One region of the Streptomyces sp. NPDC048106 genome, then DNA from elsewhere that is predicted to be linked to it. Evidence: riboswitches for the same ligand, from Rfam matches in the RefSeq annotation. Region 1 holds a riboswitch; each other region holds the start of a gene.

The links. A riboswitch is a leader RNA that binds a small molecule or an ion and turns the genes downstream of it on or off. The one in region 1 is predicted to bind cyclic di-AMP.
Region 2: another riboswitch for cyclic di-AMP. It lies ahead of AB0927_RS18840 (transglycosylase SLT domain-containing protein); the one in region 1 lies ahead of AB0927_RS19055 (M23 family metallopeptidase).
Region 3: another riboswitch for cyclic di-AMP. It lies ahead of AB0927_RS07760 (M23 family metallopeptidase); the one in region 1 lies ahead of AB0927_RS19055 (M23 family metallopeptidase).
Region 4: another riboswitch for cyclic di-AMP. It lies ahead of AB0927_RS10560 (transglycosylase family protein); the one in region 1 lies ahead of AB0927_RS19055 (M23 family metallopeptidase).

Annotation. Positions count from the first base shown of each region.
Region 1 is NZ_JBEZND010000017.1:37,316-42,409, reverse strand. Features, by position in the region: gene AB0927_RS19065 (pitrilysin family protein) at 1-489, shown strand, start outside; gene AB0927_RS19060 (pitrilysin family protein) at 507-1,877, shown strand; cyclic di-AMP (ydaO/yuaA leader) riboswitch at 2,105-2,263, shown strand; gene AB0927_RS19055 (M23 family metallopeptidase) at 2,276-3,019, shown strand; gene AB0927_RS19050 (GntR family transcriptional regulator) at 3,219-3,905, shown strand; gene AB0927_RS19045 (HPr family phosphocarrier protein) at 4,216-4,497, opposite strand; gene AB0927_RS19040 (GNAT family N-acetyltransferase) at 4,642-5,094, shown strand, end outside.
Region 2 is NZ_JBEZND010000016.1:149,609-154,702, forward strand. Features, by position in the region: gene fahA (fumarylacetoacetase) at 1-847, opposite strand, end outside; gene AB0927_RS18835 (HAD family hydrolase) at 1,108-1,920, shown strand; gene AB0927_RS18840 (transglycosylase SLT domain-containing protein) at 1,981-2,466, opposite strand; cyclic di-AMP (ydaO/yuaA leader) riboswitch at 2,471-2,643, opposite strand; gene AB0927_RS18845 (polyprenyl synthetase family protein) at 3,166-4,176, shown strand; gene AB0927_RS18850 (DUF2092 domain-containing protein) at 4,468-5,094, shown strand, end outside.
Region 3 is NZ_JBEZND010000006.1:17,369-22,462, reverse strand. Features, by position in the region: gene AB0927_RS07785 (DUF2637 domain-containing protein) at 1-90, opposite strand, end outside; gene AB0927_RS07780 (hypothetical protein) at 128-307, opposite strand; gene lspA (signal peptidase II) at 538-1,074, shown strand; gene AB0927_RS07770 (dihydrofolate reductase family protein) at 1,099-2,262, shown strand; tRNA gene AB0927_RS07765 (tRNA-Met) at 2,327-2,400, shown strand; cyclic di-AMP (ydaO/yuaA leader) riboswitch at 2,714-2,882, shown strand; gene AB0927_RS07760 (M23 family metallopeptidase) at 2,890-3,945, shown strand; gene AB0927_RS07755 (aldo/keto reductase) at 4,016-4,960, shown strand; gene AB0927_RS07750 (PrsW family glutamic-type intramembrane protease) at 4,980-5,094, opposite strand, start outside.
Region 4 is NZ_JBEZND010000008.1:68,878-73,971, reverse strand. Features, by position in the region: gene AB0927_RS10570 (DUF899 family protein) at 1-165, opposite strand, end outside; gene AB0927_RS10565 (transglycosylase family protein) at 436-1,530, shown strand; cyclic di-AMP (ydaO/yuaA leader) riboswitch at 1,708-1,877, shown strand; gene AB0927_RS10560 (transglycosylase family protein) at 1,882-2,571, shown strand; gene eno (phosphopyruvate hydratase) at 3,015-4,301, shown strand; gene AB0927_RS10550 (septum formation initiator family protein) at 4,452-4,928, shown strand; gene AB0927_RS10545 (DUF501 domain-containing protein) at 4,974-5,094, shown strand, end outside.

The DNA.
Region 1 (5,094 bases):
GACCGCACGGCCGTCGCGGCCGGCTTCGGCCTGCTGCGCCTGGCCGGCGCGCCCTCCATGGGCTGGCTGGACGTGAAGACCTCCGGCGACGTCGAGGTGCCGGTCATCGAGACCGCCATCGACGAGGAGCTGGCCCGGTTCGCCGAGGAGGGCCCCACCCCCGAGGAGATGGAGCGCGCCCAGGCCCAGTTGGAGCGCGAGTGGCTGGACCGGCTCGGCACCGTCGCGGGCCGCGCCGACGAACTGTGCCGCTACGCCGTCCTGTTCGGCGACCCGCAGCTCGCCCTCAACGCCGTGCACCGCATCCTGGAGGTGACCCCCGAGGAGGTCCGGGAGGTCGCCAAGGCCCGGCTGCGCCCCGACAACCGCGCGGTCCTGGTCTACGAGCCGAAGTCCCCGCAGGCCGTCGAGGACGCCGACGTGCCCGAGGACCCGGAGTCGGAGGCCACCGTAGAGGCCGGAAACGAGAACGAGGAGACGGCCAAGTGACCGAGCAGCTCGCCACCATGGACTTCCACCCCCAGCCGCAGGCCGGCGAGGCGAAGCCGTGGGCCTTCCCGGCCCCCGAGCGCGCCGCGCTCGACAACGGCCTGACCGTGCTGCGCTGTCATCGCCCCGGTCAGCAGGTCGTCGCCGTCGAGGTGCTCCTGGACGCCCCCCTGGAGGCCGAGCCGGCCGGCCTGGACGGCGTCGCCACCATCATGGCGCGAGCCTTCTCCGAGGGCACCGACAAGCACTCCGCCGAGGAGTTCGCCGCCGAGCTGGAGCGCGCGGGCGCCACCCTCGACGCGCACGCCGACCACCCCGGCGTCCGGCTGAGCCTGGAGGTCCCCGCCTCGCGTCTGACCAAGGGCCTCGGCCTGCTCGCCGACGCGCTGCGCGCCCCCGCCTTCGCCGGCAGCGAGGTCGAGCGGCTGGTCCGCAACCGCCTGGACGAGATTCCGCACGAGCTGGCCAGCCCCGCCCGCCGGGCCGCCAAGGAACTCTCCAAGGAGCTGTTCCCGGCGTCCACGCGCATGTCCCGGCCGCGCCAGGGCACCGAGGAGACGGTCGAGAAGATCGACGCGGTCGCCGTGCGCGCCTTCTACGACCGTCACGTGCGCCCCGCCACGGCCACCGCGGTCGTGGTCGGCGACCTGACCGGCATCGACGTGGACGCGCTGCTCGGCGAGACCCTGGGCGCCTGGACCGGCACCCCGGGCGAGCCCCGGCCGGTGCCCGCGGTGACGGCCGACGACACCGGACGCGTGGTCATCGTGGACCGGCCCGGCGCCGTCCAGACGCAGCTGCTCATCGGCCGCGTCGGCGCGGACCGGCACGACCGGGTGTGGCCCGCCCAGGTGCTCGGCACCTACTGCCTGGGCGGCACCCTCACCTCCCGCCTGGACCGCGTCCTGCGCGAGGAGAAGGGCTACACCTACGGTGTGCGCGCGTTCGGGCAGGTGCTCCGCTCCGGCCCGGGCGGCAACGGCGCCTCCATGCTCGCCATCAGCGGCTCCGTGGACACCCCCAACACCGGTCCGGCGCTCGACGACCTGTGGAAGGTGCTGCGCACCCTCGCGGCGGAGGGCCTGACCGACGCCGAGCGGGACGTCGCCGTGCAGAACCTCGTCGGCGTCGCGCCGCTGAAGTACGAGACCGCGGCGGCCGTCGCGGGCACGCTCGCCGACCAGGTGGAGCAGCACCTGCCCGACGACTTCCAGGCGACGCTCTACCGGCAACTGGCCGCGACGGGCACCGTGGAGGCCACCGCGGCGGTCGTCAACGCCTTCCCGGTGGACCGCCTGGTGACCGTCCTGGTCGGTGACGCCGCGCAGATCAAGGCACCGGTCGAGGCGCTGGGCATCGGCGAGGTCACCGTGGTGGCCGCCGAGTAACGGCACCTACGGGCAGGCCCCTTGCGGGGTGGGGCCCTGACGGCCTACGGGTCGTCAGGGCCCCACTTTGTTCCACTCTCTCCTCAGGATGTCCGAATTGATACGGAGGTTGCCTGTCTGCCCTGTGGGATGCGCTACAAAAGCCGCGTTCCGTTTGAGGATTGAGAGCCGGTCCGCTTAGCGTCGTCCGGGTTGTCCGTCGGGCAGTGCGCCGCAGCCGCGGCACCGGACAGCCATCGCCGAGTCCCCGAGGCGCGAGCCAGGGGAGCCGGGGACCCACCGTCCCCTGGGGTGAATCGGGCATCCGCGCGAGACGTGCGGGCCCGTAGGAGACCTTCCTGCTCCGAACCCGTCAGCTAACCCGGTAGGCGAGAGGGAAGGAAAGGACAGCCACACGCATGGCGTTCATGTGCGCCACCGGGAAGCACCGCAAGCCCGGCCGGGTCAAGCGAACCACCGTTCACGCGGCCGGAGTCGCGGCCCTCACGACCACCGGCGTCATCGGCACCCTCGCCGCGTCCCCGGCGCTCGCCGCCGAGAAAACCGCCGAGCAGACCGGCCTCACCCCCGTGCTCGCCGCGACCGACGACCTCGCCGAGCACATCGACGCCCAGGCCACCGCCCAGCAGCGGATCGCCGAGCACCAGGCGGCCGAGAAGGCCGCCGCCGAGCGCGCGAAGGAGGCGCGCCAGGCCAGGGCCCGGGCCGCCCGCGAGGCCGAGCGCAAGCGGCTGAACACCTTCGTCGCCCCGATCGCGCACTCCTACGTGTCCACCGGCTACATGGCCAGCAGCTCTCTGTGGTCCTCCGGCTCCCACACCGGTATCGACTTCCACGCGGCGACCGGCACCTCCGTGCACGCGGTCGGCGTCGGCACCGTCGTCTCCACCGGCTGGGGCGGGGCGTACGGCAACGAGATCGTGATCCGCATGGCCGACGGCATGTACACCCAGTACGGCCATCTGTCCTCCATCGGCGTCACGGTGGGCCAGCAGGTCGCCGCGGGCCAGCAGATCGCCCTGTCCGGCGCGACCGGCAACGTCACCGGCCCGCACCTGCACTTCGAGGCGCGCACCAGCCCCGACTACGGCTCCGACGTCGACCCCGTGGCCTACCTCCGCAACCACGGCGTGGACGTCTGACCGACCCCGCACGGCATCGAAAGCCCCGGCCACTGAGCCGGGGCTTTCGCCATTCCACGGCCGTCGCCGCCGGAATCTGTCCAAAAAATATCCATGATTCCGGTCCGCCGTCGGAAATTCCGGCCCGGTGGAATAGAGTCACGGAAAAGACGCGTCCGTCGTCGGCGTCGTGTCGCGGGTATTAAGGCGGAGGTCGGTCATGCGTATTCCGGCGCACTCGGTGTGCACGGCGATCCGGGACGACATCGTCACCGGCGCCCTCGAACGCGGCGGCCGCCTCACCGAGGAGGTGCTCGCCCGCCGCTACGGCGTCTCGCGCGTCCCCGTGCGCGAGGCCCTGCGCACCCTGGAGGCGGAGGGCTTCGTGGTGACGCGCCGGCACGCGGGCGCCTGCGTGGCCGAGCCGACCGAGCAGGAGGCCGCCGACCTGCTGGAGATGCGCCTGCTCCTGGAGCCGCTGGGGGCCGCGCGGGCCGCCCGGCGCCGCACCGAGGCGCATCTGAAGGTGCTGCGAGGCCTGGTCCGGCTGGGGCAGGAGCGCGCCAGGACGGGCGGCGGCGAGGACCTGCGCGCCCTGAACGGCTGGTTCCACGAGACGCTGGCCCAGTCCTGCGGCAGCCCCTCACTGACCTCGACACTCACCCAGCTGCGCCACAAGATCGCCTGGATGTACACGGTGGACGCGCCGCCGGACCTGGTCGGCGCGTGGGCGGAGCACGGCGCGATCGTGGACGCGGTGGCACGCGGCGACGACGAGCGCGCCCGCGCGGTGACCGCGCTGCACACCCAGCGCACGACGGCCGCGCACCGGCTGCGGATCCCCGGCGCCGCGGAACGCCCGGGTATCTCGCAACATACCGTAAACATGTCCGGTGCACGGTGTTAACACGGGTGCCGTATACAAAGTGGGGGGATATTCAGCGGGTGGCCATTTCCCTATTTCCCGGCTGCCGTGAATTCCATGTCCCGGTGAATTCCGCGGTACCCCGAAAGTGCCGAGGCGGCGCAGTCCGGCGGGGCCCGGCGCGATTTTCCGGTCCAGGGCACCCCGTAAACCCTCCCGCCCGCCGCGGTGACACTGACGGTCACGGCGTCCGGCAAGGACCCGGCGGCCAGCCGGAGTTGACGGCCACCGCCGCGTGAAGCGCCCGCCGGGCCGGCCGGACAGTCCGGCCGGCCCGGCGGGCGCTCGGGGCTCAGACGGTCTCGGGCAGCTCTTCCAGGCCCTCGGCGACCAGCTTGGCCAGCCGGTCGAGGGCGGCGTCCGCGCCCTCGGCGTCGGAGGTGAGCACGATCTCCTCGCCGCCCTGGGCGCCCAGGCCCAGCACGCCCAGCATGGAGGCCGCGTTGACCGGGGTGCCGCCGGACTTGCTGATCGTCACCGGGATGCCTGCGGCCGTGGCGGCCCGGACGAAGATGGAGGCGGGGCGGGCGTGAAGACCCTCGGCCCAGCCGACGTTGACGCGGCGCTCAGCCATGTGTTGCTGCCCTTCACTGTTCAGGGTTGTCTAGACCAGTCTTCCATATCGTGAAGCGGGCCAGAAGAGGGGCTCGCGCCCCCTCCGCCGTGCTCCACAGACTGCCCCGCGCCGTTGCCGGACGCGAGCCGTACCCTGGGGCCCATGCGAACCTCGGCGGAACCGCAGGGCCGGTACGACTACCCCGCGCACTGGGAGGCGGACGTGGTCCTGCGGGACGGAGGTACCGCCCGCATTCGGCCCATCACCGTCGACGACGCCGACCATCTGGTCCACTTCTACGAGCAGGTCTCGGACGAGTCCAAGTACTACCGCTTCTTCGCCCCCTACCCCCGGCTGTCCGCCAAGGACGTCCACCGCTTCACGCACCACGACTTCGTGGACCGGGTGGGTCTCGCGGCCACCGTGGGCGGCGAGTTCATCGCGACCGTGCGCTACGACCGCATCGGGGCCGGCGGCGCGCCCGCGTCCGGCCCCGCCGACGAGGCCGAGGTCGCCTTCCTGGTGCAGGACGCCCACCAGGGCCGGGGAGTCGCCTCCGCCCTGCTGGAGCACATCGCGGCCGTCGCCCGGGAGCGGGGCATCCGCCGCTTCGCC
Region 2 (5,094 bases), on a different contig from region 1:
CCGCGTCGTCCAGGTAGGGCAGCAGCGGGTGGGTGCGCTCGGGCGGGGTCACCCGCGCGTGCTCCAGGGCGTCGAGCGGGGTGATCCAGGCCGACACGGAGGTCGAGAAGGACTTGCCGAGGAACGGGCCGAGGGGGACGTACTCCCAGGCCTGGATGTCCCGCGCGGACCAGTCGTTGAGCAGGCACAGCCCGAAGACGTGCTCGCGGTAGTCGCCGAGCGCGACCGGGGTCCCCTGCTCGCTGGGCACGCCGACCACGAAGCCGACCTCGGCCTCGATGTCCAGCCGGATCGAGGGGCCGAACACGGGCGCCGGGTCGGCGGGGCCCTTGCGCTGCCCGGAGGGCCGTACGACGTCCGTGCCCGAGACCACGACCGTGCCGGAGCGGCCGTGGTAACCGATCGGCAGGTGCTTCCAGTTGGGGGTGAGGGAGTCCGCGGCGTCCGGGCGGAAGATCTTGCCGACGTTGCGGGCGTGGTTCTCCGAGGCGTAGAAGTCGACGTAGTCGGCGACCTCGAAGGGCAGGTGCAGGGTCACCTCGGACAGCGGGTGGAACAGGGGTTCCAGCGTCTCGCGGTGGGCGGGGTCGGTGACCCAGGAGGTGAGCGCGCCGCGCACCTCGGTCCAGGCCGCGCGCCCGGCCGCCAGCAGCGGGTTGAGGGTGGGGCGGGCGAGCAGCGCCTGGTGCGGCGAGCCGAGGGCGGCGGCCGCGGCGCCCGCGTCGAGGACCTGGTCCCCGAGCCGGACGCCGACCCTGCGCTCCCGGCTGCCGGAGGGCGAGAACACGCCATAGGGAAGGTTGTGCGGACCGAAGGGGTCGCCCTCGGGGACGTCGAAGGGGGGCATGGGGTACTGCCTCGCTCTCATCCAGGCCATGCATGGCGATGCGTTCCATGTGGTCAGGCCACACGTTACGGCCGGGATACCGGTCTTGGGCAGTGGCCAGGGGGTTGCCACCGTAGTGCCTCAAGAGTTCGTAATGTCCGAATAGCTGCTTCGGCGGCGGCAGTTCCGGCCCGGCGGCCTTCCGGGAACGGGGACGCGGCGCGCAAGTACGGGGAATGGCACGGGAGTCGGTGGAGGGCGCGGGTCCGTATTCTCTGATCATGGCACCCTCCCCCGCGTACGCACTGATCGCCACCGACCTGGACGGGACGCTGCTGCGCGGCGACGACACCGTCTCCGAGCGCACGCTGACCGCGCTCGCGCGGGCGACGCGGGCCGGGGCCCGGCACCTGGTGGTCACCGGCCGCCCGGCTCCCAGAGTGCGCCCCCTGCTGGCCGCCCTCGGCAGTACGGGGCTCGCGGTGTGCGGACAGGGCGCGCAGGTCTACGACGCCGGGACCGGCCGTCTGGTGTCGTCGGTCCGGCTGGACCGGGAGCTGGCCGAGACCGCGCTCGGCAAGATCGAGGCCGAGGTGGGCCAGGTGTTCGCGGCCGTCGACCAGGACGGCACGGACGGGCTCACCCTGATCGAGCCCGGCTACCGGATGCCTCACCCGACCCTGCCCGCGGTCCGGGTGGCCCGGCGCGCCGAGCTGTGGCGGGCGCCGATCAGCAAGGTGCTGCTGCGCCATGCCGCCCTCTCGGACGACGAGTTGGCGGCGGTGGCGCGCTCGGTGGTGGGCTCGCTGGCCACGGTCACCATGTCGGGGCCCGGGACCGTGGAGCTCCAGCCGTGCGGGGTGACCAAGGCGACCGGCCTCGCGCTGGCCGCCGAGCGGCTCGGGGTCCCCGCGGAACGGGCCCTGGCCTTCGGCGACATGCCCAACGACATCCCGATGTTCCGCTGGGCGGCGCACGGGATCGCGATGGCGAACGCCCACCCCGAGCTGAAGGCGGTCGCCGACGAGGTCACGACGTCGAACGAGGACGACGGCATCGCCGTCGTCCTCGAAAGGCTGTTCCCGGCCGGGTGACCGGGAACAGCGGTGGTGCCACGGGCTTCCACGGCTCACGCCGTTGCGGCCCGGGGCCGGTCAGTAGGCGCCGAAGACGTTGTCGATCGAGCCGTACCGGTGGGCGGCGTAGTTGCAGGCGGCGGTGATGTTGGCGACCGGGTCGTAGATGTTGAACGAGGTTCCGGCCACGTGGTACGCGTTGAAGGTCGGGTCGATCACCTGGAGCAGACCCTTGGACGGTATGCCCTTGGCCGCGTTGGAGTCCCACAGGTTGATGGCGTTCGGGTTGCCCGAGGACTCCCGGATGATGTTCCGGTAGATGCCGTTGTAGGAGCCCGGGATGCCCTTCTCGGCCATGATCGCGCGGGACTCGCGGATCCAGCCGTCGAGGTTGTTCGGGTACCCGGCGGGGGTGGTGGCGGCCGAGGTGGTGCCGGTGGCGGCGGACGCGGTGGCGGCGCCCACGAGCGGCATGGCGAGCACGGCGGCGCCGGTGCCGGCGACGGCGATCAGACGGACGAGACGGTTGGCACGGGTGCGGCGCGGCTGAACGGCAGCAGGCATGGGGTGTTCCTCTCCTACGCCTGCGAGGTGAGCTGTCGGGTTCGGGCGGGGAGGTGCCCGGCCGCGCCTGGTGAGAGGCGTGGCTATACCCCAGCCGTCCCGGTGCGAACACGCGGTTCGGCGACTTACCTGGGTCCCCCGCTCCTGCCGTACGAATGAGTTCGTCGATGGGTTTACAGGCGGCGGCAGGATTAGGCGTCCGCCTGATGGGTCGGGAACGTATGCGAGAGCACATGTCGGGAACAAGTGCCAGATTGATACATCGCGGCATTTGACCTTGATCATCAGCCTATGGGGTACTTGATCCTTTGCGACTGCCAACGCTCAACTCGCTTGCCGCGCAAGGCGGGAAGGGGTGTTGGCGGGCGTTCGTCGGGAAGGCGTTCGGGTGACCCAACTCACGAAATGGCAAACTACGTTAAATCGGGCATAGGGGATTCGTCCCTCGGTGGGGTGGAGTCGGTACTCCGCTCACCTCTGGGGTCGCGACGAAGTTCCAGATTTCCTGTTAAGTCAATAAATGTCTGTTGCCATCATCCGATCAGAGGTATGTCGGCCATGATCCGATACCGCCCAGGCTGGACGGGTGGGCGCTATCGGTGATCGAAACCGGACCGGATACGCTGACTTGAGTGATGGCAGCGACCTATCGACAAACCGCGTAATCGCCAGCAGACACCAGCAGACAGGAGACCCCTCGTGACCGTCGTCGGGCCGTTCGGGCTGAGCGTGCGGGACCAGGCTCTCGAAGCCGATGTCCAGGCCGGATTGGCGGCTGTCGAGGAAGGCCTGCTAGAGGCCACGAAGAGCGAGGTCCCGTTCATCACGGGGGCCGCCCAGCACCTCGTACGGGCCGGCGGGAAGCGTTTCAGGCCGCTGCTCGTGATGCTCGCGGCGCAGTTCGGCGACCCCTACGCGCCCGGTGTGGTGCCGTCGGCCGTGGTCGTGGAGCTGACCCACCTGGCCACGCTGTACCACGACGACGTCATGGACGAGGCCGCCGTACGCCGGGGCGTGGACAGCGCCAACACCCGCTGGGGCAACTCCGTCGCGGTGCTCACCGGCGACTTCCTCTTCGCCCGCGCCTCCCAGATCCTCGCCGACCTCGGCCCCGAGGCGGTCCGGGTCCAGGCCCTCGCGTTCGAACGCCTGGTCACCGGCCAGATCCTGGAGACCGCCGGCCCCTCCGACGGCCGCGACCCGGTCGAGCACTACCTCGACGTGCTCGGCGGCAAGACGGGCTCGCTGGTCGCGGTGTCCTGCCGGTTCGGCGCGATGATGTCCGGCGCCGACGAGACGGTCGTGGACGTGCTCACCCAGTACGGCGAGCGGCTCGGCGTGGCCTTCCAGCTCGCCGACGACGTCCTGGACATCGCCTCCGAGTCCCGCGAGTCCGGCAAGACCCCCGGCACCGACCTGCGCGAGGGCATCCCGACCCTGCCCGTCCTGCGACTGCGCGAGCGGGCCGCCCGGCTCGGCCTGCCCGAGGACCTCGCCCTGTGCGAGCTGCTGGACTCCGACCTCAGCGACGACGCCCGGCTCGCCGAGGCCCTGGCCACGCTGCGCGCCCACCCCGCCCTGGAACAGGCCCGCCGGGACACCGTGCGGTACGCGGAGGAGGCGCGCGCCGCGCTCGCGCCGCTGCGGGAGTGCGACGCCAAGGTGGCACTGATGGAGCTGTGCGACGCGGTGGTCCACCGGGCAGGTTGACCGGCGGTGACCGGCACCCGTTCGGCGCCCACCGGATGGCCGTACCCGGACGCCTGCCGCATCCTGCCCGTAGGGATGCGTTCGAGCCCCTGTCGCACCCCTAGGGGTGCCCCGTGCGTGTCATACCGCAGTCGTACGCCGAGTTGGCTCCGTGGTCTGACGATTCCTCACCGCGGATTTGGTCGTATGGACACCACGGACATCACCAATCCTCACCGATTCGGGTGAGAATGGCGGCTCGGGTGGACCAACGTGAGGGCAGCCGCCGCCGACGACGGAGGTAAGGCACACATGGCACCGTACGAATCCGACGACGCAGTGGGCGCCGCGCGGGACGAGGAGACACGCTCGGGCCGGCGCAAGGCCGCGCGGTACGCCGTCCCGGTCGCGGTGGTGGGGGTGGCCGCGGCCACCATCGGGCTGGTCCCGGCGCTCGCCGACTCCGGCGACCCCGACCTGCCCAAGGTCACCGCGCAGCAGCTCATCGACAAGATCGCCAAGTCGGACGTGCAGCAGCTGTCCGGCACCGTGAAGATCAGCACCGACCTCGGCCTGCCCGACCTCGGCGGCCTGGAGAGCGGCCTCGCCTCCGGCCTGACCCAGGGCTCCGGCTCCGGCTCCGCGGCCGACCCGCGGTCCCGGCTGACCGAGCTGGTCTCCGGCACGCACACCCTGCGGGTCGCGGCCGACGGCCCGGACCGGCAGAAGCTGTCGCTCCTGGAGCAGGGCTCCGAGTACAGCGTCATCCACAACGGCAAGGACGTCTGGGGCTACGACAGCAAGAGCGGCCAGGTCTCCCACGGCACCGAGGCCGCCGCGGGCAAGGACCGCCGGGCCGAGCCCCCGGCCACGCCCGGGGACTTCGCCGAGCAGGCGCTGAAGGCGGTGGACGACACCACGTCGGTGACCGTCGACGGC
Region 3 (5,094 bases), on a different contig from region 1:
ATTCTCGGCGGACGCGCCGGACAGCATCTGGGCCAGCTCCTCGACCGGGTCCCACTGCATCTCCAGCGTGCTGAACTCGTAGTCACCCACAACGTCTTCCTCGTGAATCCTGTCCATCGGCTGGGTCCTAGAGCCTCACCATCGCCCGCAGGTACTCACTCTCCAGCTGGCGGATCCTCTGCAAGAAGTCGTCGAGAAGATCTGAACAGCCGTCGGTGAACACCTCGCGTTTCTTGCCCTCCAGCCGGAATGTGACCGGCGAGTGGAGATTCAGCGCTGTGCGTCTCTCAGTGCGTGCCACGGTCAACTAACGAGGCTTTCGGGACCAGAGGGTGTGGGGCATTCGGGTGCTTCTGTAGCTCGAAAGCGGGGTTCGCCGGTCCTATGACCGCACGTAGCGAAAATACGAATGCACCTGTCGGGGTCCTCGTGCGCGGTGACGCCCCGCCGGGCGGCCCGTACGCTGGGCGGGAACCGGGGAGGAGTACGAGCGTGACGCGGAGCGAGTCGAGCGGGGGCGGGGAACCCCAGGAACACCTGGAACCCCAAGAACCTCAGGAACCCCAGGCGTCCGGAGCGCGGCGGCGGGTGTGGGTGCTGTGGCTGGTGGCCGCCGTCGCCTACGCCGTCGATCTGGGGAGCAAACTCGCGGTGGTCGCGGAGCTGGAGGGCCGGGACTCCGTGCCGGTGCTCGGGTCCTGGCTGGAGCTGCGGGTGCAGCGCAACCCCGGCGCGGCCTTCGGCATGGGCAGCGCGACGACCCTCGTGTTCACGCTGATCGCGCTCGCGGTGGCCGCCGTCATCGTGCGGGTGTCGCGCCGGCTGACCAGCACGCCGTGGGCGATCGCCCTCGGGCTGCTGCTGGGCGGCGCGGTCGGCAATCTGACCGACCGGCTCTTCCGCTCGCCGGGCGGGATGCGGGGCGCGGTGGTCGACTTCGTCTCGGTGCGCGACTTCAGCGTCATGAACCTCGCCGACTGGGCGATCACCTGCGGCGGCGTCCTGATCGTCGTCCTGTCCCTCTTCGGGCACGAACTGGCCGACGCGCGCCTCCCCCGGGAGCAGACCGGCTGACGACGGGGCCGCACACTTGAGCCGATGAGCACCGAGCGAGCCTTCCCCGAGTCCGCGCCGTACCCGTACGTGCTGCTGTCCGCCGCCGTCTCCCTCGACGGCTGCCTGGACGACACCGGCCCCGAGCGGCTGCTGCTGTCCGGCCCGGCCGACTTCGACCGGGTCGACGCGGTACGGGCCTGGGCCGACGCCCTGCTGGTCGGCGCCGGCACGATCCGCGCCGACAACCCCCGTCTGCTGGTCGGCTCCGCCGAGCGCCGCGCGGCCCGCCGCGCGCAGGGCAGGCCGGAGTACCCGCTGAAGGTCACCGTCACGGAGACCGGCGACCTCGACCCCGAGGCCCGCTTCTGGCACACGGGCGGCGACAAGCTCGTCTACACGACCGACGAGGGTGCCGCGCGGGCCGCCCGCCTCCTCGGTGATTCCGCCGAGGTCGTCCCGCTCGGCCCGGAGCTGGACTGGCGGGCCCTGCTCGGCCATCTGCGCGCGGTGCGCGGGGTCGGCCGGCTGATGGTGGAGGGCGGCGCCGCCGTGCACACCCAGCTCCTCCAGCAGGGCCTCGCCGACGAGCTCCAGCTCGTGGTCGCCCCGCTGATCGTGGGCGATCCGGCCGCACCGCGGCTGTTCGGCGCCGGCCGCTACCAGGAGGGACGGCTGCGGCTCGTCGAGTCCCGCCGGATCGAGGACGTCGTGCTCATGCGCTACGAGCCCACCGCGCCCGGCGCCGGCCCGGTGCCCACCGCCGCCGACCGGCACTGGCTGCGCACCGCCTGTGAGCTGGCCGCGCTGTGCCCGCCCTCGCGGACGGCCTTCAGCGTCGGCGCGGTCGTGGTCGCCGCCGACGGCACCGAGCTGGCCCGCGGCCACTCCCGCGAGGGCGGGGACCCGGTGGCGCACGCGGAGGAGGCGGCGCTGGCCAAGACCGACCCCGCCGACCCGCGGCTGCCAGGCGCCACCGTCTACAGCAGCCTGGAGCCCTGCGCCCGCCGCGCCTCCCGCCCCGCGCCCTGCGCCGAGCTGATCCTGCGGGCGGGGGTGCGCCGGGTGGTGACCGCCTGGCGGGAGCCGGACACGTTCGTCGTGGCGGCCGACGGCACGGGGGTGCTGGTGGGCGGGGGCGCCGAGGTCGTCGTGCTGCCCGAGTACGAGGCCCTGGCCAAGGCCCCGAACCGGCACCTGCTGGGCTGAGCGGCGGTCCCGTCGTAACCGATGTGCTTTCTGCCCTGGTGATGGCGTACAGTAGAGACATCGCCGCGGGGTGGAGCAGCTCGGTAGCTCGCTGGGCTCATAACCCAGAGGTCGCAGGTTCAAATCCTGTCCCCGCTACTGAAGACTCAGGGCCGGAATCCAGTTCTTGGATTCCGGCCCTGAGTGTTTGCCGGCTCTGGTTTTCCGGCCCTCGACAGGGGGGTTACCCCCAGTGACCGAGCGACCGCCGTGCGCATAACATCTGAGTCACCGTCAAAAACTCGATGGTTAGTGAACCGGGGTCAACTCGCCCGGTTTGACGGCGTCCTGGGCGTTAAGTCCCCCGGTCGGAGCGTTAATGATCAAGCCGAGCGGCTTGGAAAGTTCCCTCTGGGTCTATTAACGTTCGATAACGCAGCGCGGTCGTCCCAGCCGTCACCCGAGGCGGCTCCGTGCGCACGCGCCGAATCCCGCGAGGGAACCGGGGAACCACCACTTTGGGGTGAATCACGCGGAAATCGTCGTGAACTCAGCGAGTCCACGAGCGGTCCACGCGCGTAGGAGACCTTCCTGCTCCGAACCCGTCAGCTAACCCGGTAGGCGGCGGAAGGAAAGGAGCACGCCTCCGTGGCGTCCAACCGGCCTGCCCCAGAAGCCCCGTTCGTGCCCGCTCAGCGCGAACCCGAGTCGTTCGGCTACGGCCCCGGCCCCGACGGCGACGGCCCCTGGGAGGAGTGGAACCCCACCGAGGAGTCCGTCGCTCCGGTCCGCGGCCGACACCGCGTCGCCAAGCAGCGCGGCGGCTTCGCCCGCAGCTCCACCGTCCTCGGCGTCGGTGTGATCGCGGCGGTCGGCGCGGGCGGCATCGCCAGCGCCAACACCGGCAAGCCGCCGGTCTCCATCTCGATGCCGGACCTGCACAAGGTCTCGGTGCCGCACCTGTCCACCGTCGAGCACCTCTTCGGCGACGACTCCACCGACGCGCCCAAGGCGCAGACCGCCACCGCGCTCACCGACCTCGGGCAGACCACCGAGGGCAGCGAGAACACCGGCGCCGGCGAGGCCCTGCGCAACCGGATCATGGCCCAGGCCGAGCAGCAGCAGGGCCAGGCCGACAGCAAGGCCACCGCCGCGATGGTCGCCGCCGCCCAGCAGCAGACCGACGAGGCGGCCGCCAAGGCGGAGAAGGAGGCCGCCGACAAGGCCGCCGCCGCCAAGGCGAAGGCGGAGGCCGACGCCAAGAAGGCGGCCGAGGCCAAGCGGCTGGCCGAGCTGGCCAAGCAGTACACGCTGCCGGTCGTCTCGTACACGATCACCGGCACCTTCGGGCAGCCCGGCGCCATGTGGTCCTCCGGCTACCACACCGGCCTCGACTTCGCCGCGCCCACCGGCACCCTGATCAAGGCCGTGCACGGCGGCACCATCACCCAGGCCGGCTGGGCCGGCGCCTACGGCTACCGCACCGTCCTCACCCTGGACGACGGCACCGAGCTGTGGTTCTGCCACCAGTCCTCGATCAACGTCTCGGTCGGCCAGAAGGTCACCACCGGCGAGGTCATCGGCCGCGTCGGCGCCACCGGCAACGTCACCGGGCCGCACCTGCACCTGGAGGTCCACCCGAACGGGCAGGCCACCGCCATCGACCCGGCGCCCTGGCTGCGCGACAAGGGCCTCACCCCCTGACGTAACCCGCACGGAGCAAGCGCACCGGCGGCGGAACGCGATCATCCGCCGCCGGTGTTGAATGCGGGGCATGACTTCTCTGCGCACACTCGGCTCTTCCGACCTCCAGGTCTCCCCGCTCTGCCTGGGCGGCAACGTCTTCGGCTGGACCGCCGACGAGCAGACCTCCCACGCCGTCCTGGACGCGTACACGGCCGGGGGCGGCAACTTCATCGACACCGCCGACTCCTACAGCGCCTGGATCGAGGGCAACCAGGGCGGCGAGTCCGAGACCGTCATCGGCAAGTGGGTCAAGGCCCGCGGCAACCGCTCCGACGTCGTCATCGCCACCAAGGTCAGCCAGCACCCGCGGTACCAGGGCCTGTCCGCGGACAACATCAAGGCCGCCGCCGACGCCTCCCTGGCCCGGCTGGGCACCGACTACATCGACCTCTACTACACCCACTTCGACCAGCCCGACGTGCCGGTCGAGGAGATCATCGGCGCACTGGACCAGCTGGTGCGGGCCGGCAAGGTCCGGCAGATCGCCGCGTCCAACATCAGCGCCGAGCGGCTCAAGGAGTCCCTGGACTTCTCCACCCGCGAGGGCCTGGCCCGCTACGTGGCCCTCCAGCCGCACTACAACCTGGTCTCCCGCGACACCTACGAGGGCCCGCTCCAGGACCTCGCCGCCCGCGAGGGACTGGCCACCGTGCCGTACTTCGCGCTCGCCTCGGGCTTCCTGACCGGCAAGTACCGGCCCGGCACGAAGGTGGACAGCGCGCGCGCCGGCCGGGCCGCGGACTACGCGGAGTCCGAGCGCGGCCAGAGGGTCCTCGCCGCCCTCGACGAGATCGCCGCCGCGCACGACGCCCAGCACGCCACCGTCGCCCTCGCCTGGCTGGCCGCCCAGCCGACCGTCACCGCCCCGATCGCCTCGGCCCGCACCCTGGAGCAGCTCCCGCCGCTGCTGGCCGTCGCCGACCTGAAGCTGACGGACGACGAGCTGAAGAAGCTGACGGACGCGTCGGCGTAAGCCGCGTCCGGCACGGGCGTCACGCCCGGTACGGGTTGTACGGGTACGGCGCCGCCGCCGGGTAGCCGTACCCGTGCCCCGGCCCCTGCGGGTGGCCGTACCCATGTCCCGGGCCCTGCGGATAGCCGTACCCC
Region 4 (5,094 bases), on a different contig from region 1:
GCCCTCCAGGAAGACGTACTCGCCGACCTCGGCCCCCGGCGGCAGCGACCGGCGCAGTGCCGCGACCCGTTCGCGTTGCCGCATCAGCTCGATCTCGGCGCCGCGCAGTTCCTCGCGGGCGGCGAGGTACTCCGCGGACTCACCGTGCAACCGGGTGTGCCGCATCGGGTGTCCTCCTGGATGAAAAGCCCTCCGGAACAGGTCGGTTCCATGGTTCCGGGCACCGGGTGCGCCCGGGGTGAGGCGCCGCCGTTCCCGACGGGTGAAAAGGTGTGTGACGGAGCGGAGGAGGAACATCCGTCTCTGTGATCTTCACGTGATCCGCGCGGCATGAACTTGTGACAAGTCATCGGGTGCCGATACGTTCACCCCTCAGCGTGGCGGCCCGGCACCATCCGCCGCGCCGGCCCCAGCAGTCGCACGAAAGGCTTCCGCATGATCTCCGGGAACGGTCGTCACCGCCGCCCCCGTCAGGCTCCGGCCCTCCTCGTCGCGGCCGGCGTGACCGGCTCGGCCATCGCTATCCCGCTGCTCGGCGCCACCGGCGCCCACGCGGCCGACGCCACCACCTGGGACAAGATCGCCGAGTGCGAGAGCGGCGGCTCCTGGAGCGCCGACACCGGCAACGGTTATTACGGCGGTCTCCAGATATCCCAGGAGGACTGGGTCCAGTACGGCGGCACCCGGTACGCCTCCTCCGCCGACCAGGCCAGCCGCTCGCAGCAGATCGCCGTGGCCGAGCGGATCCTCAAGGACAAGGGCACCCTGCCCTGGGCCACCTGCGCCCTGCTGTCCGGGCTGACCTCGAACTCCGGTTCGGTGGACGTCGATCCGGGTGTCAGCGGCACCGGCGGCGGCCAGGACGGCGGCACCACCGGCTCGTCCGGCCTGCCGGACCCCTCCTCCTCGGCCGGCTCGCAGGGCGGCGACCAGGCGGGCACCGGCTCCGGCAGCGCCTCCACCACCGACCCGTCCGACTCCTCGAACCCCACCGACCCCTCCGGCTCCCCGGCCCACGGCTCCGGCAAGCAGACCGGCAGGCACGCGAGCCCGACCCAGGGCCGGCCCACCGGCGCCCCCGAGACCGGCGTCCCCACCCCGGACCCGTCCGACTCCTCCTACCCGGCCGACCCCTCCGCCCCGGCCACGCCGTCCGCCCCGGCCGGCACCGCCCAGGCGCCCGCTCCGTCCACCGGCACCCCGGACGACGCCCAGCAGAGCGTCGGTTCCTGGGACCTGGTCGACACCGGAGCCCTCGGCGTCGGACGCCATCGCGGCGACAACGGGGACGAAAGCGCGGCAAACGGGCAGAACGGCTCGTCCGCCGGGCGGCACGCGTCCCGCGAGGGGGACACCTACACCGTCCGCGGCGGCGACTCGCTGAGCGCCATCGCCGACTCCCTTGACGTCGACGGCGGATGGCACGCGCTCTATGCCGCGAACAAGAAGGTCGTAGGCGCCGACCCGAACCACATCACCGCCGGTCAGACCCTGAAAGTCAGTGACGAAACGGGCGCGGAACAGGGCTAGTTGACGCCCTATTTGATCGCTAAATGTCCGTTTTGGCGAAAGTGTGGGATGAGTCTCAGAAGCCCTGATCGTCTTTGAAATTCCGCGGATCACGTGGCTACGGTCAAGGCCGCTCGTCACCACGGGCCCCGGCCGCCGCAACGCCGAATCCTGCCAGCGGCTGCCCGGGAACAGTCGTCGCGTCAAGCGCCGCAGGCAGGAGCGGGGGACCCAAGGTAAGTGCCGGGCCCGGCAGTTGATGCCGGACCGGCTTGGGGTGAAGCCACGCCTCCGGACGGAGGGGTGGCCGGGCAACTCAACCGGCCCGAACCCGACAGCTCACCTCGTAGGCGTCGGTGAGGGGATCGTTCCATGCTGTTTTCCGGCAAGGGCAAGCACCGTCGTCCGTTCAAGGCCGTCCGCGTCGTCACGCTGGCCGGTGTCGCCGGCGCCGCCCCGCTGATGGCGTCCGGCAGCGCCTCCGCCGCCACCGCCTCCCAGTGGGACGCGGTCGCCCAGTGCGAGGCCGGCGGCAACTGGTCCATCAACACCGGCAACGGTTACTACGGCGGTCTGCAGTTCTCCGCCTCGACCTGGGCCGCGTACGGCGGCACCGCCTACGCCTCGACCGCCGACAAGGCCACCAAGCCGCAGCAGATAGCCATCGCCGAGAAGGTCCTCGCCGCGCAGGGCAAGGGCGCCTGGCCGGTCTGCGGCACGGGCCTGACCAGCACCCCGTACGGCGGCTCCGCCGCGTCGGCCGCCACGCCGGACAGCGCGTCGAAGAGCACCGCCACCCGCTCCACGGACCAGCAGGCCGCCACCCGCTCCACCGAGCGCACCGCCCCGGCCAAGTCCACGAGCAAGACCGTCACCACCCCGACCGGTGAGAAGGTCAAGAAGGGCGACGGCGAGTACAAGGTCGTCAAGGGCGACACCCTCAGCTCCATCGCGGCCGAGCGCCACGTGGCCGGCGGCTGGAAGAAGCTGTTCGAGCTGAACAAGGACATCGTCGCCAACGCCGACCTCATCTACCCGGGCCAGCAGCTCCACCTGAAGTAGCCGTCCGGTCCGGCCGCCGGGCCGTACGGCCCCGCTCACAGCCGCCCCGGCCCGCCGGACCCGCCAGGGGGCGGCCCCCGGCGGACTCGGTGAGAGTCCGCTCCGCCCCCACCCCGAGGCCCGCCCCCACGGCCCTGGGGCCCGCACCCCCCATGCGGCCCCCGGGACCCGGGCCCGATCCCCGTCCCCACGGGCTCCCCGTTCCGGCGCGTTTTCCCCCGTTCGCGCCGGGACGGGGTCTTTCGTTTTCCCGTACTTCAGCGAGGTCTCATCCCGAACCCCTTTGTTCCGGCGGTGAACAATGGGTACCGTTTCCCTGCGTCCCCGTCGCCCACCAGACGGTCGGTCGGTGGCCGGCGACCCCGGGACGGTTAGGCTCTAGTCGCAAGGCACAGCCGCAAGGCAGGCCGCCCCGCACTTCCAGCGTCACATCCAAGAAGGAGATGCTCGTGCCGTCCATCGACGTCGTCGTAGCCCGGGAAATCCTGGACTCCCGAGGCAACCCCACGGTCGAGGTCGAGGTCGGCCTCGACGACGGCAGCACCGGTCGTGCCGCCGTCCCGTCCGGCGCCTCCACCGGTGCCTTCGAGGCCATCGAGCTGCGCGACGGTGACCCCAACCGCTACCTGGGCAAGGGTGTCGAGAAGGCCGTCCTCGCCGTCATCGAGCAGATCGGCCCGGAGCTGGTCGGCTACGACGCCACCGAGCAGCGGCTGATCGACCAGGCCATGTTCGACCTGGACGCCACCGACAACAAGGGCTCCCTCGGCGCCAACGCCATCCTCGGCGTCTCGCTGGCCGTCGCGCACGCCGCCTCCGAGGCGTCCGACCTGCCGCTCTTCCGCTACCTGGGCGGCCCCAACGCGCACCTGCTGCCGGTGCCGATGATGAACATCCTGAACGGCGGCTCGCACGCCGACTCCAACGTGGACATCCAGGAGTTCATGATCGCCCCGATCGGCGCGGAGTCCTTCTCCGAGGCGCTGCGCTGGGGTGCCGAGGTCTACCACACCCTCAAGAAGGTCCTGAAGAGCAAGGGCCTGGCCACCGGCCTCGGCGACGAGGGCGGCTTCGCCCCGAACCTCGGCTCCAACCGCGAGGCGCTCGACCTGATCCTTGAGGCCATCAAGGAAGCCGGCTACGCGCCCGGCGAGCAGATCGCCCTCGCCCTCGACGTCGCCGCCTCCGAGTTCTACAAGGACGGCAAGTACCTCTTCGAGGGCAAGGAGCGCTCCGCCGCCGAGATGACGGAGTACTACGAGGAGCTGGTGGCGGCCTACCCGCTGGTCTCCATCGAGGACCCGCTGTTCGAGGACGACTGGGCCGGCTGGAAGGTCATCACCGACAAGCTCGGCGACAAGGTCCAGCTCGTCGGCGACGACCTGTTCGTCACCAACCCGGAGCGCCTGGCCCGCGGCATCGAGGAGGGCACCGCCAACGCCCTGCTCGTCAAGGTCAACCAGATCGGCTCGCTGACCGAGACCCTGGACGCCGTCGAGCTGGCCCAGCGCAACGGCTTCAAGTGCATGATGTCCCACCGCTCCGGCGAGACCGAGGACGTCACCATCGCCGACCTGGCCGTCGCCACCAACTGCGGTCAGATCAAGACCGGCGCCCCGGCCCGTTCCGAGCGCGTCGCCAAGTACAACCAGCTGCTGCGCATCGAGGAGATCCTGGACGACGCCGCGGTGTACGCCGGCCGCAGCGCCTTCCCGCGCTTCAAGGGCTGACCCGCCCCGGGCCACCTCTTGGCCCGTCGTCCGTACGTCCCCGTACCCGGTCCCGTACCGTGTCCGGGGACGTACGCACGTGTGCGACCACGTGAGAAACCGCGTGAGAACGGCGCGAAAAGGGCGTGAAAGGGGAGGCGGAGAGCCGACATGGCGGCAAGGGACCGGGACCGTTTCTCCACCGCGACCAGGCTGCGGCTGCTCGGCGAGCAGACGGCGGCCCGGGTCTACCGCTCGCAGACCAAGCGGCAGGCCCGGCGCTCCCGGCTGACCGGCCGGGCCGCGCTGCTCGCGCTGGTGCTGTGCTCGCTGGTGGTCGCGCTCGCCTACCCGATGCGGCAGTACGTCTCACAGCGCGCCCAGATCTCCGACCTCCAGCGGCAGCGGGCCGACGCCCGCAAGCGTGTCGAACAGTTGCGCGACCTCAAGGCGCGCTGGCAGGACGACGCCTACGCCGAGCAGCAGATCCGCCGACGTCTGCACTACGTGATGCCCGGCGAGACCGGGTACGTGGTGGTCGACCCGGGCGCGGCCCGGCAGTCCCGCACCGACCTCGGGGCCGCCCGCCGGCCCTGGTACACGAACATCTGGGACGGGGTCGACAAGTCCGACGCCTCCGACCAGTGACCGGCCCGCGCCGGTGACCCACAGAAAGCCACTCTGAAAGCAGTCATGGAAACCCCCCCGCCCACCACTTCGCGCACCGAGCCCACCGACGCGGACGTCGAGGCCTTCAAGCAGCAGCTCGGCCGTCCCCCGCGGGGCCTGCGCGCCATCGCGCACCGCTGCCCCT